3 regions of the Enterobacter sp. E14S genome follow, and region 3 is predicted to be linked to each of the others. Evidence: predicted binding sites of a transcription regulator. Region 3 holds the regulator's gene; each other region holds the start of a gene.
The links. The regulator PurR, encoded in region 3, represses purine synthesis genes. The targets are predictions, from matches to a motif close to CANGCAAACGTTTGCNTG.
Positions count from the first base shown of each region.

Region 1: the regulator PurR is predicted to act here: its motif matches at 2,218-2,235, upstream of tusA (sulfurtransferase TusA).
Region 2: the regulator PurR is predicted to act here: its motif matches at 2,958-2,975, upstream of gcvT (glycine cleavage system aminomethyltransferase GcvT).

Region 1 covers NZ_JBVODQ010000009.1:80,712-85,023, forward strand. Annotated here, with positions in the region: gene ACZ6J2_RS17155 (MFS transporter) at 1-827, shown strand, start outside; gene ACZ6J2_RS17160 (DcrB family lipoprotein) at 832-1,389, opposite strand; gene ACZ6J2_RS17165 (7-cyano-7-deazaguanine/7-aminomethyl-7-deazaguanine transporter) at 1,462-2,127, opposite strand; gene tusA (sulfurtransferase TusA) at 2,295-2,537, shown strand; gene yhgN (NAAT family transporter YhgN) at 2,642-3,235, opposite strand; gene asd (aspartate-semialdehyde dehydrogenase) at 3,415-4,312, shown strand, end outside.
Region 2 covers NZ_JBVODQ010000008.1:153,948-158,259, reverse strand. Annotated here, with positions in the region: partial or broken gene gcvP (aminomethyl-transferring glycine dehydrogenase) at 1-1,269, opposite strand, end outside; gene gcvH (glycine cleavage system protein GcvH) at 1,392-1,781, opposite strand; gene gcvT (glycine cleavage system aminomethyltransferase GcvT) at 1,805-2,899, opposite strand; gene ubiI (FAD-dependent 2-octaprenylphenol hydroxylase) at 3,297-4,312, opposite strand, start outside.
Region 3 covers NZ_JBVODQ010000001.1:172,013-176,324, forward strand. Annotated here, with positions in the region: gene punR (DNA-binding transcriptional activator PunR) at 1-782, shown strand, start outside; gene purR (HTH-type transcriptional repressor PurR) at 800-1,825, opposite strand; gene cydH (cytochrome bd-I oxidase subunit CydH) at 2,123-2,212, shown strand; gene ACZ6J2_RS00885 (MFS transporter) at 2,376-3,542, shown strand; gene sodB (superoxide dismutase [Fe]) at 3,580-4,161, opposite strand; gene ACZ6J2_RS00895 (C40 family peptidase) at 4,284-4,312, opposite strand, start outside.

The sequences.
Region 1 (4,312 bases), on a different contig from region 3:
CGGGAACCGGCTCGACGCTGTGGGGCGTGGGGGTGGTAGGCGCGCCGCACATTGGCCGGGTGATCTCCTGGAACGGGATTGTCACCTACGGTGCGATGGCGCTCGGTGCGCCGCTCGGCGTGGCCTGCTATGCGCTGGGCGGGCTGCATGGGCTTTCCATCACCATTATGGCGGTCGCGCTGCTGGCAATCCTCTTTGCGCTGCCGCGCCCGAAAGTGAAGGCCAGCAAAGGCAAGCCGCTGCCGTTTCGGGCGGTGCTGGGGCGCGTCTGGCCGTACGGCATGGCGCTGGCGCTGGCGACTACCGGCTTCGGCGTGATTGCGACCTTCATTACCCTGTTCTACGACGCCAAAGGCTGGGACGGCGCAGCCTTTGCGTTAACCCTGTTTAGCTGTGCGTTTGTTGGCGCCCGCCTGCTTTTCCCTAACGGCATCAACCGCCTTGGCGGGCTGAATGTGGCGATGATCTGCTTTGCGATAGAGATAGTCGGGCTGCTGCTGACCGGAATTGCGATGGTGCCCTGGGTCGCGAAAGTGGGCGTGTTCCTCGCGGGGGCTGGCTTTTCCCTGGTCTTCCCGGCGCTGGGCGTGGTGGCGGTAAAAGCCGTGCCGCAGCAGAATCAGGGGGCGGCGCTGGCGACCTATACGGTGTTTATGGATATGTCTTTAGGCATTACCGGCCCGCTGGCGGGGCTGGTGATGGCCTGGGCAGGGGTTCCGGTGATCTATCTTGCGGCGGCGGGCCTGGTGGTGATTGCGCTCCTGCTGACGTGGCGGCTAAAAAAATGGCCCCCGGTGCAGGCACCGGAGGCCACGTCATCGTCGTGAAGCGTTACTGGATCACGATGGTGTTAATGATGTTTTCAGCAGCCGTCTGCGCTTTCTGCTGATCTTCGGCTGGCAGGGTGATCTGCAGGGTCAGCAGTTTGTTATCAACCTTGCCCAGCACCACAGAAGAGTAGGCGGTCTGGCCTTTTGCGGAGATGATGCTGTCGAGCTGTTGCAGCGTGTGGCCTTTCAGCTCGATGGATTTATTGGTCACGACCTGCAGCTGCGGATCGCGGCCGCGCTGCTGGTCTTCCAGACGTTTGGACAGGACGGCCAGGTCTTCGCTGGTGTCGTCGCCCACAATCACAATGACCGCTTTCTGCCCGGTTGCGTCGGAGTAAACGTGCATGTTATTCGCCTGGGTGCCCAGCTTGCCGCTCTGATCGGTCATATCGGCTGGCAGAGAGAAGCTGAGTTTGCCATCCATCAGATTCACCGGCTGGCCGGTCGCGTTGCTCTCTGCGGATGCGCCCTGAGCAGGCGTTTTCGTGTCGCTGTTATCACAGGCTGCAAGACCCACAACCAGCAGGCCAATCCCGACATATTTAACCAGATTGCGCATTGACTTCTTCCTTTCGATAAACGGCCATAACGGCTCATTCGTTCATCTTATCACAACTGATAAAGCGAACCCTTAACCAGCCTGCAATGCCGTGATTTCAGATTTATCTGCCAGCCTTTTCAGCAGCATATTGAGCAGCACGCCGTACATCGGCAGGAAGAACACAATGCTGATAAGGACCTTGAAGCAGTAGTCCACCAGCGCGATTTCCATCCAGTGTTCCGCCATGAACGCATCCGGGCTGCGCCAGAAGGCTATGAAGAAGAAGGCCAGCGTATCGCTCACGTTACCGAACAGCGTGGAGGCGGTTGGCGCCATCCACCAGCGATGATTCTGACGCAGGCGGTTGAATACATGCACGTCGAGGATCTGCCCCAGCGCGTAGGCCATAAAGCTTGCCGCGGCGATACGGGCAACAAACAGGTTGAAGTGGGTTAACGCCTCAAAGCCCTGCCAGCTTCCCATATAAAACAGTGACGAAACCACGTACGAGATGAACAGAGCCGGGAGCATGACCGAAAAAATAATACGGCGAGCCAGCGGTGCGCCAAAGATACGCACGGTCAAATCCGTCGCGAGGAAAATAAACGGGAAGCTGAACGCGCCCCAGGTGGTATGAAAACCAAAGATGGAGATTGGGAGCTGCACCAGATAGTTGCTGGAGGTGATCACCAGCAAATGGAAAAGCGAAAGCCAGAACAACGCTTTTACGCGCTGTGATTCAGAAAACGACGTCATATTGTGACCTTTTTATACGTTGGGGTGAGGGAACCCAATAAAAACCGCAGCATGATACTGCTTTGTCAGGACATTGCAATGGTTAGTTTTTACGCAATCGTTAACCTGGTTTGCATTGATCGCAACCGGGCGTAAACTACAGCCGTTTTTACCAGACCGAGAAGAACATGACCGACCTGTTTTCCAGCCCAGACCACACTCTTGATGCCCAGGGCCTTCGCTGCCCGGAGCCGGTAATGATGGTACGCAAAACCGTGCGCAACATGCAGACCGGTGAAACGCTGCTGATTATTGCCGACGACCCGGCCACGACCCGCGATATTCCCGGCTTTTGTACCTTTATGGAACATGAGCTTGTGGCACAGCAGACCGAAGCACTGCCGTACCGGTATTTGATTCGTAAGGGGTAGATGGGTAGTCCTCTGCGGCCTGATGCCCTCACCCCGCCCCTCTCCCACGGGGAGAGGGTGCAAACACTAAAAACGGCAATCTTTGATTGCCGTTTTGCGTTTACCTAGCCTTTCATCCACGCGCGGATCCCGTCCAGGAACATCTGCGTTGCCATCATCACCAGAATCAGCCCCATCAGGCGCTCCAGCGCGTTCACCCCTTTCTCACCCAGCAGGCGCAGGAACAGCGACGACTGCAGCAGGATGATAAACGTCCCACCCCAGGCGATCAGCAGGGCAATCACCAGATGGCTCATCTGGTTCGGATACTGATGCGACAGCAGCATCAGCGTGGCCAGAATGGTCGGCCCGGCGACGAGTGGAATCGCCAGCGGCACGATAAACGGCTCTTCACCCGCGGGCAGGCCGCTGCTGCTGCCTTCCGCGCTCGGGAAAATCATCTTAATGGCAATCAGGAACAGAATAATCCCGCCGGAAATCGAAACGGTTTCGGCGCGCAGGTTGAGGAATGCGAGAATTTTTTCACCGGCAAACAGGAAGATAAACATCACCAGCAGGGCGATGAGCAGCTCGCGGATCATGATCGCCCGGCGGCGCTTCGGCTCGGTGTGCTTCAGCACCGACATGAAGATAGGCAGGTTTCCCAGTGGATCCATAATCAGGATCAATAAAACCGCCGCGGAAATGATTTCACTCATCTTTAAATTATCCCTGATACTTAGTAGTGTTATTCCGATGATTAGCGCTTTTTCTGATTGCCGGGCAATCATCGATTAATTTCGCTTGCGACTTTGGCAGCATTTTGTAATGTGAAGCATATCCCAGTTCAATACTGGCTTGCACAATCAGCACACACCCTCAGCAGGAAAAAAATGCTATGAAAAACGTTGGTTTTATCGGCTGGCGCGGTATGGTCGGCTCTGTACTCATGCAACGCATGGTTGAAGAGCGCGATTTCGACGCTATCCGCCCGGTCTTCTTCTCCACTTCCCAGCTCGGCCAGGCTGCTCCGTCCTTTGGTGGTACCACAGGCACGTTGCAGGATGCTTACGATCTGGAAGCGCTGAAGGCACTCGACATTATTGTGACGTGCCAGGGCGGCGATTATACCAACGAAATCTATCCAAAGCTGCGTGAAAGCGGCTGGCAGGGCTACTGGATTGACGCGGCCTCTTCGCTGCGCATGAAAGACGATGCCATCATCATTCTCGACCCGGTGAACCAGGGCGTCATCACAGACGGCCTGAACAACGGCGTGAAAACCTTTGTCGGCGGTAACTGCACCGTCAGCCTGATGCTGATGTCCCTCGGCGGCCTGTTCGCGCAGGATCTGGTGGAGTGGGTCTCAGTGGCGACCTACCAGGCGGCGTCCGGCGGCGGTGCGCGTCACATGCGCGAGCTGCTGACCCAGATGGGCCAGCTGCACCAGAGCGTCGCGACCGAGCTCGCAAACCCGGCGTCCGCGATCCTTGATATCGAACGTAAGGTCACTCAGCTGACCCGCAGCGGCGAGCTGCCGGTGGACAACTTCGGCGTACCGCTGGCCGGTGGTCTGATCCCATGGATCGACAAACAGCTGGATAACGGCCAGACCCGCGAAGAGTGGAAGGGCCAGGCTGAGACCAACAAAATCCTCGCGACCGCGAACACCATTCCGGTTGACGGTCTGTGCGTGCGTATCGGCGCGCTGCGCTGCCACAGCCAGGCCTTCACCATTAAACTGAAAAAAGATGTGTCTATTCCGACCGTGGAAGAGCTGCTGGCCGCGCACAACC
Region 2 (4,312 bases), on a different contig from region 3:
GCGTAATGCCGACGGCGTTGTGGATGTCGCTGCGCAGGTTGATCTCTGCTGCATTCGCGCGCGCCAGCACGGCCGCTTTGTCCGCCACTTCCACACACAGGGTGTCGAAGTAGTGAGCGTGGCGCAGCTTAAGGCCTTTCTGCTGCAGACCGCAGGCCAGAATATCGGCCAGACGGTGAATTCGGCTGGCAATGCGTTTCAGGCCAGCCGGGCCGTGGAACACGGCGTACAGGCTGGCGATGTTTGCCAGCAGCACCTGGGAGGTACAGATGTTGGAGTTCGCTTTCTCGCGGCGGATGTGTTGCTCGCGGGTTTGCATCGCCATGCGCAGCGCGGTGTTACCGGCAGCGTCTTTTGAGACGCCGATGATGCGGCCTGGCATAGAGCGTTTGAATTCATCTTTCGCGCCGAAGAACGCCGCGTGCGGGCCGCCGTAGCCCATCGGCACGCCGAAGCGTTGCGCTGAACCGAAGACGATATCTGCGCCCTGTTTACCCGGCGCCGTCAGCAGCACCAGCGCCATAAAATCGGCGGCAACGCTGACAACCACTTTGCGGGATTTCAGCTCGGCAATCAGCGCGCCGTAGTCGTGTACTTCGCCCGTTGTCCCCACCTGCTGCAGCAGCACGCCGAAGACGTCCTGGTGATCCAGCACTTTGTCAGCGTCGTCTACGATCACGTCAAAGCCGAAGGTTTCCGCGCGGTGCGCACCACGTCCAGCGTCTGGGGATGCACGTCCGCCGCAACAAAGAAGCGGTTGGCATTTTTCAGCTTGCTCACGCGTTTTGCCATCGCCATTGCTTCGGCGGCGGCGGTCGCTTCATCCAGCAGCGAGGCGGAGGCGATATCCATACCGGTCAGATCCAGCGTCACCTGCTGGAAGTTCAGCAGCGCTTCCAGACGGCCCTGAGAGACTTCCGGCTGGTACGGGGTGTAAGCGGTGTACCAGCCCGGGTTTTCCAGCATGTTGCGCAGGATAACCGGCGGTAACTGCACGTTGGTGTAGCCCATGCCAATGTAAGACTTATAGCGCTTGTTCAGGCCTGCAATAGCCTTCAGCTCCGCCAGCGCGGCGAATTCCGTGGTGGCTTCCCCCACCTGAGGCGGCGTGGCAAGCTGGATGTCTTTTGGCACAATCTGGCCGATCAGTGCGTTTAATGAATCCGCGCCAACTGTCTTCAGCATCTCCTGCTGTTGCTGAGCATCCGGCCCAATGTGACGTTCAATGAAGGCGCCACGGTTTTCAAGCTGGCTTAAAGTCTGTGTCATGAGCGATGGTTCCTGAAACGTGCAGTGAATTTAAGTTCCCTCTCCCTCTGGGAGAGGGTTAGGGTGAGGGGAAGATGGGCACTCGCCCCTGCCCTCTCCCGAAAGGAGAGGGGGATAAACGATTACTCGTCTTCTAACAGTGCTTCGTACGCGGTCGCATCCAGCAGCGCGGCAACCTGAGATTCGTCGCTGGCTTTGATCTTGAAGATCCAGCCGCCTTCATAAGGCTCGCTGTTCACCAGCTCTGGCGAATCGCTCAGCGCGTCGTTGACGGCAACGATTTCGCCGCTCACAGGGGCATAGATGTCAGATGCCGCTTTTACGGACTCCGCCACGGCGCAGTCGTCGCCCGCACTAACGGTCGTGCCCACGTCAGGCAGGTCAACAAACACCATGTCACCCAGCAGCTCTTGCGCGTGCTCGGTGATCCCTACGGTGTAAGTGCCGTCCGCCTCTTTGCGCAGCCATTCGTGTTCTTTGCTGTATTTCAGTTCTGCTGGCACATTGCTCATTGAAGTTCTCCTGATAAAAATGATTAGGCGACCGGCTTACCGGCGCGAACAAAAATCGGTTTGGTCACGTTGACCGGCATTTCGCGGTTGCGGATTTGTACCACCGCCGTTTCGCCAATGCCCGCCGGCACGCGTGCCAGTGCAATACTGTAGCCCAGCGTCGGGGAGAAGGTACCGCTGGTGATCACGCCTTCGCGAGGATTGCCGTCGGCATCGGTGAAGCGCACCGGCAGTTCACCGCGCAGCACGCCCTTCTCGGTCATCACCAGACCCACCAGCTGTTCAGTGCCCTTCTCGCGCTGCATCTCCAGCGCTTCACGGCCAATAAAGTCACGGTCAGCCGGTTCCCATGCGATGGTCCAGCCCATGTTGGCGGCCAGCGGAGAGATGCCTTCATCCATCTCCTGACCGTAGAGGTTCATCCCCGCTTCCAGACGCAGCGTATCGCGCGCGCCCAGACCCGCAGGCTTCACGCCCGCTTCCACCAGCGCACGCCAGAAATCAGCGGCCTTCTCATTCGGCATCGCAATTTCGTAGCCCGCTTCACCGGTGTAGCCGGTGGTGGCGATAAACAGATCGCCCGCCTGCACGCCGAAGAACGGCTTCATGCCTTCGGTTGCTTTGCGCTGCTCGTCGTTAAACAGAGACGCGGCTTTCGCCTGCGCGTTCGGCCCCTGTACGGCGATCAGCGACAGGTCGTCACGGACGGTGATGTCGATGGCATAAGGTTCGGCGTGTTGGGTGATCCAGGAGAGGTCTTTTTCGCGGGTGGCGGAGTTGACAACGAGGCGGAAGAAATCTTCAGTGAAGTAATAGACGATAAGGTCATCAATCACGCCGCCCGAGGCATTCAGCATGCCGGTATAGAGCGCTTTACCCGGCGTTTTCAGTTTGGCGACGTCGTTTGCCAGCAGATAACGCAAAAACTCCCGGGTGCAGCTACCGCGCAGATCGACAATCGTCATGTGGGACACGTCGAACATACCGGCATCGGTGCGCACCGCGTGGTGCTCATCAATCTGCGAGCCGTAGTGCAGCGGCATCATCCAGCCATGGAAGTCCACCATGCGGGCGCCGCATAACACGTGTTGTTCGTACAAAGGAGTCTGTTGAGCCATCTTGTCCTCGTTGAAAAATTCACCGTGAAACCCGGTGTCGGCCCCGTTACCTGGCGCCGACGCAAACGTTCTCTTTTACCCGAACTTACCACCGAAACCGGCGGTTAACCATAAGGTAAAACGGGTCATCACATTAGCTTATGACCAAAAAACGCTAAAAAGCCTACAGAGTTATTCACTGGAAAAATGCGATTAACCCCGCACAAAATTAACAATGATCTAACAGGATTTAGCACATGGTGATATTTCGTGCGGAAAAACGGGCCGAATTTCCGTAACGAGAAAAACACGACATTAGATTATCTAATGCGAAAAAAGACGTGAAATTAGAATATTTCAAACGAGGGAATTTCCCCGGCGCAGAGGCCGGGAAAATAAAGTGTGACAGGGATCGAGATTAGCGTAACCAGTCGGGAAGATCGTTAAGACCCATCGCCTGGCGAAGAAGTTGAGGTTTGACGCCAGGAAGCGTATCGGCCAGTTTAAGACCAATATCGCGCAGCAGTTTTTTCGCCGGATTTGCGCCGGCAAACAGCTCGCGGAAACCCTGCATTCCCGCCAGCATCATCGCCGCACTGTGCTTGCGGCTGCGCTCGTAGCGACGCAGGTAGAGATGCTGACCGATATCTTTGCCTTCGCGATGCAGGCGACGCAGTTCCTCAACCAGCTCCGCCGCGTCCATAAAGCCAAGGTTGACGCCCTGCCCTGCCAGTGGATGAATGGTATGCGCCGCGTCCCCCACCAGCGCCAGACGGTGCGCCGCAAACTGACGCGCGTAGCGGCCGGTTAACGGGAACACCTGCCGCTCGCTTTCAAGGGTGCACAAGCCAAGGCGGTTATCAAACGCCATGCACAGCGCCTGGTTAAAGGCGTCCGGCGTCGCCTCCTGCATCAGCTGGGCTTTTTCAGGCACCAGGGACCAGACAATCGAGCACAGGTGCGGATCGGCAAGCGGCAGGAACGCCAGTATGCCGTCGTTGTGGAAAATCTGGCGCGCCACGCCGCCGTGCGGCTCTTCGGTGCGGATCGTCGCGACCAGAGCGTGATGACGATAGTCCCAGAAGGTCAGCGGGATATCGGCTTTATTACGCAGCCAGGAGTTAGCACCGTCAGCACCGACAACCAGACGGGCGGTCAGCATATCGCCGCTCTGCAGGGTGATAAACGCCTCGTTTTCGCCCCATGCCACCTGCTGGACCTGCGCAGGCGCAATCAGCGTCACGTCGCTGCACTGCTGCGCTTTCTGCCACAGCGCGTGGTGGATCACCGCGTTTTCGACGATATGACCCAGATGGCTATAGCCCATGCTTTCATCATCAAAAGCAATATGACCAAAGCTGTCTTTATCCCAGACTTCCATGCCGTGATAGCAGCTGGCGCGCTGCGCCACAATATCTGCCCAGACGCCAAGGT
Region 3 (4,312 bases):
TGGCGGTTCCGCTGTTTGAACGGCGGCATCGTGATGTGGAATTAACGCCCGCAGGCGCGTGGTTTTTGAAGGAAGGGCGTTCTGTTATCAAAAAAATGCAGATCACCCGCGAACAGTGTCAGCAGATCGCTAACGGTTGGCGGGGACATCTTTCCATCGCGGTGGATAATATCGTTAAGCCGGAACGCACCCGGCAGATGATCGTCGATTTCTACCGTCATTTCTCTGACGTTGAGCTACGGGTCTCGCAGGAGGTGTTTAACGGCGTCTGGGATGCGCTGGCGGACGGCAGAGCAGAGATGGCGATTGGGGCTACGCAGGCGATCCCGGTCGGGGGACGTTACGCCTTTCGCGATATGGGAATGCTGAGCTGGAAATGCGTGGTGGCAAGCGACCATCCGCTGGCGGCGATGGAAGGGCCGCTGAGCGATGACACGCTGCGCAACTGGCCGTCGCTGGTGCTGGAGGATACGTCCCGTTCATTGCCCAAGCGTATCACCTGGCTTCTGGACAACCAGCGGCGGGTGGTGGCCCCTGACTGGGAATCGTCGGCGACGTGCCTCAGCGCCGGGCTGTGCGTCGCGATGGTGCCCGTTCATTTCGCGCGTCCGCGCATCGATACCGGAGAGTGGGTTGAGCTGACGCTGGAGAATCCGTTCCCGGATGCGGCCTGCTGCCTCACCTGGCAGCAAAATGACGTCTCGCCTGCGATGGCCTGGCTGCTGGATTATCTGGGAGACAGCGAAACGCTAAACCGGGAATGGTTACGGGAGCCAGCGTAGCTGGCCCCGTAAAGCGATTAACGACGGTAGTCGCGGAACGGACCGTCCGCTACGGAACGGCGTTCGATAAGACGCGGGTGAACTTCAATGGACTGCGACTCTTCGCGCTTGTTGACGATCCTGTCCATCAGCATGTTGAAGGCCGTTTCGCCCAGCGAATCTTTCGGCTGGTGAATGGTGGTCAGCGCCGGGGTGAAGAAGCGCGCGTTACGCACGTTGTCATAGCCAATCACGGAAATATCCTGCGGTACGCGCAGGCCCAGCTCGTCGGCAGCGCAGAGCGCGCCCATGGCCATGATGTCGCCTCCGCAGAACACGGCGGTCGGACGGTGCGGCTGGGAGACGATCTGCTGCATCGCGCGGTAGCCCGACTCCGGCTCAAAGTCGCCCTGCACAATCCAGTTTTCCGGCACGGTGATCAGCGCTTCTTCCATCGCTTTCATAAAACCGGCCAGACGGCCCGCGCCGGTGTTGCGCTCCAGCGGACCGGGGATCACGCCAATCTCGCGGTGGCCGCGTTCGATCAGATAACGACCGGCCATATAGCCGCCTTCAAAGGCGTTATCGATAACGGAATCGGTGAAGTCTGCGCGCGCTTCGCCCCAGTCCATCACCACCATCGGAATATGGCGATACTCTTCCAGCATCGACAGCACGGATTCCGGATACTCGGAACACATCACCAGCAGGCCATCAACGCGCTTTTGCGCCATCATCGACAGGTAGGCACGCTGTTTTTCAATGCTGTTCCACGCGTTGCCCAGAATCAGGGTATAGCCTTTCTGGAAGCAGTTCTTTTCGACCGCTTCAATGATCTCGGCAAAATAGGCCGCTTCACTGCTGGTCGCCAGCAATCCAATGGACTTGGTGTGATTAACCTTGAGGCTACGCGCAACCGCACTTGGCGAATAGTGCAGCTCTTTGATCGCTGCCCAGACGGCGTTGCGCGTCTCTTCCGCCACAAAGCGGGTTTTGTTAATTACATGTGATACGGTTGTAGTGGAAACGTTTGCGCGTTTTGCTACGTCTTTAATTGTTGCCATTAAATGTCACTCCAGACCATATCCTAAGCTCCTGAAAAACCTGAAGGTAAACGTTTGCCTTCTCTCACCCTTATCTCGCAATGTTGAATTGCGGCACGCCGGGAAAACGACACGGGACGTCAGGAGGGGGTCAATGGCCGGTACGCTAATAAATTTAGCGTGGAATTTTGTCCTATCTTGATGAAAAGGGGAAGAGGTAAAGTGGTTATCAGTATAAATCCAGGAAGATTTTTGACGTAATCTGTGCAAAAATGAGCAAGCTCACTTTTCGTGTGGGGATTAAAAGGAGAAAAATTGATGAGTTCCGATCTTAAGTTTTCGCTGTTCACCACCGTTGTTGTGCTGGCTCTGATTGTTGCGGCCGGTCTGACGGCTGCGCTGCACTGATTTACGCGGAGGGAGAGCCTTCTCCCTCCCGACTCCCCGGATTGTTACTTCTCTGGCAAAAATCTTTTGCCATTTTGTTAACTTCTCATTTTTTGTGATTGATGTCATGCTTTCCGCTTCTTTGTTCTGTGTCACCACATGACACGGCATCCGGAGTTGACGCATGAAAATCAATTTTCCCCTGCTGGCCCTGGCGATTGGCGCTTTTGGGATTGGCACCACTGAATTCTCCCCGATGGGGTTACTGCCTGTTATTGCCCGGGGCGTAGATGTCTCTATCCCTGCGGCAGGGATGTTAATCAGCGCCTACGCTATCGGCGTGATGGTAGGGGCGCCGCTAATGACGCTTCTTCTTTCGCACCGCGCGCGCCGCAATGCGCTGATTTTCCTGATGGCGATTTTCACCCTGGGCAACGTGCTTTCGGCCATTTCGCCGGACTACACCACATTGATGCTGTCGCGTATTCTGACCAGCCTTAACCACGGCGCGTTCTTTGGGCTGGGGTCGGTCGTGGCTGCCAGCGTGGTGCCAAAACACAAGCAGGCGAGCGCCGTGGCAACCATGTTTATGGGGCTGACGATTGCCAATATCGGCGGGGTGCCTGCGGCAACCTGGCTGGGAGAAGCGATCGGCTGGCGTATGTCCTTCCTGGCGACGGCCGGGCTGGGCGTGATTGCGATGGTGGCGCTGTTCTTCTCCCTGCCAAAGGGAAGCGCCGGAGAACGTCCGGAAGTGCGTAAAGAGCTGGCGGTGCTGATGCGTCCGCAGGTGCTCTCCGCACTGCTCACCACCGTGCTGGGGGCAGGGGCGATGTTTACCCTCTACACCTATATTTCACCGGTACTGCATGATATCACCCACGCAACGCCTCTCTTCGTTACCGCGATGCTGGTGCTGATTGGCGTGGGCTTCTCGATTGGCAACTATCTCGGCGGGAAATTTGCCGACCGTTCCGTGAGTGGGACGCTGAAGGGCTTCTTAACCCTGCTGATTGTCATCATGGTTGCCATTCCGTGGCTGGCGCGTAATGAGTTCGGGGCCGCGATTGCGATGGTCGTCTGGGGAGCCGCCACTTTCGCCGTGGTGCCGCCGCTGCAGATGCGCGTAATGCGTGTCGCGCACGAGGCGCCGGGACTTTCATCTTCCGTGAATATCGGTGCGTTTAACCTGGGTAATGCCCTGGGCGCCGCGGCCGGTGGGGCCGTGATTTCAGGTGGTCTGGGATACAGCTTTGTGCCGGTGATGGGGGCGATTATTGCCGCGCTCGGCCTGATGCTGGTGATGATGTCGGGGCGTAAACAGCCTGAAGCAGCCTGCGCTGCGGAATAAACAAAAACGCAGAAGGGCGAACCCTTCTGCGTGTCTCTTACGCGGCGAAGTTCTTCGCAACAAAGTCCCAGTTAACCAGTGCCCAGAAGTGCTCCAGGTAGTTCGGACGCGCGTTGCGGTAGTCAATGTAGTAAGCGTGTTCCCACACGTCCACGGTCATCAGCGGCTTAGCGCTGGTGGTCAGCGGGGTACCCGCATTAGAGGTGGATACGATAGCCAGTTTGCCATCCGCCTCTTTAACCAGCCACGTCCAGCCAGAACCGAAGTTCTTGATGGCTGCATCGGTAAATTTCGCTTTGAAATCCGCGAAGCTGCCAAATGCGGCGTTGATAGCGGTAGCCAGTTCACCGACAGGTTCACCGCCGGCATTCGGCGCCAGGCAGTGCCAGTAGAAGGTGTGGTTCCACACCTGAGCGGCGTTGTTAAAGACGCCACCCTCTGAGCTGCGGACGATCTCTTCCAGCGTTTTGCCTTCAAAATCGGTGCCCTTGATCAGATTGTTCAGGTTGGTGACGTACGTCTGGTGATGCTTGCCGTAGTGATATTCCAGGGTTTCCGCAGAAATGTGCGGTGCCAGGGCGTCTTTTGCATACGGTAGTGCAGGTAATTCGAACGACATTGCTTCTCTCCTTATTGTATTTTGTGTTGCCAATAACCACACAGATAACATGGACAGGATAGCAAATTGAAAGGGTATGCAAAAGAGGAACTTACCCTGCCACGGATGCGGCAGGGCAGGGGTTAGCGAATGGTTTTCGGCGTCATCACGC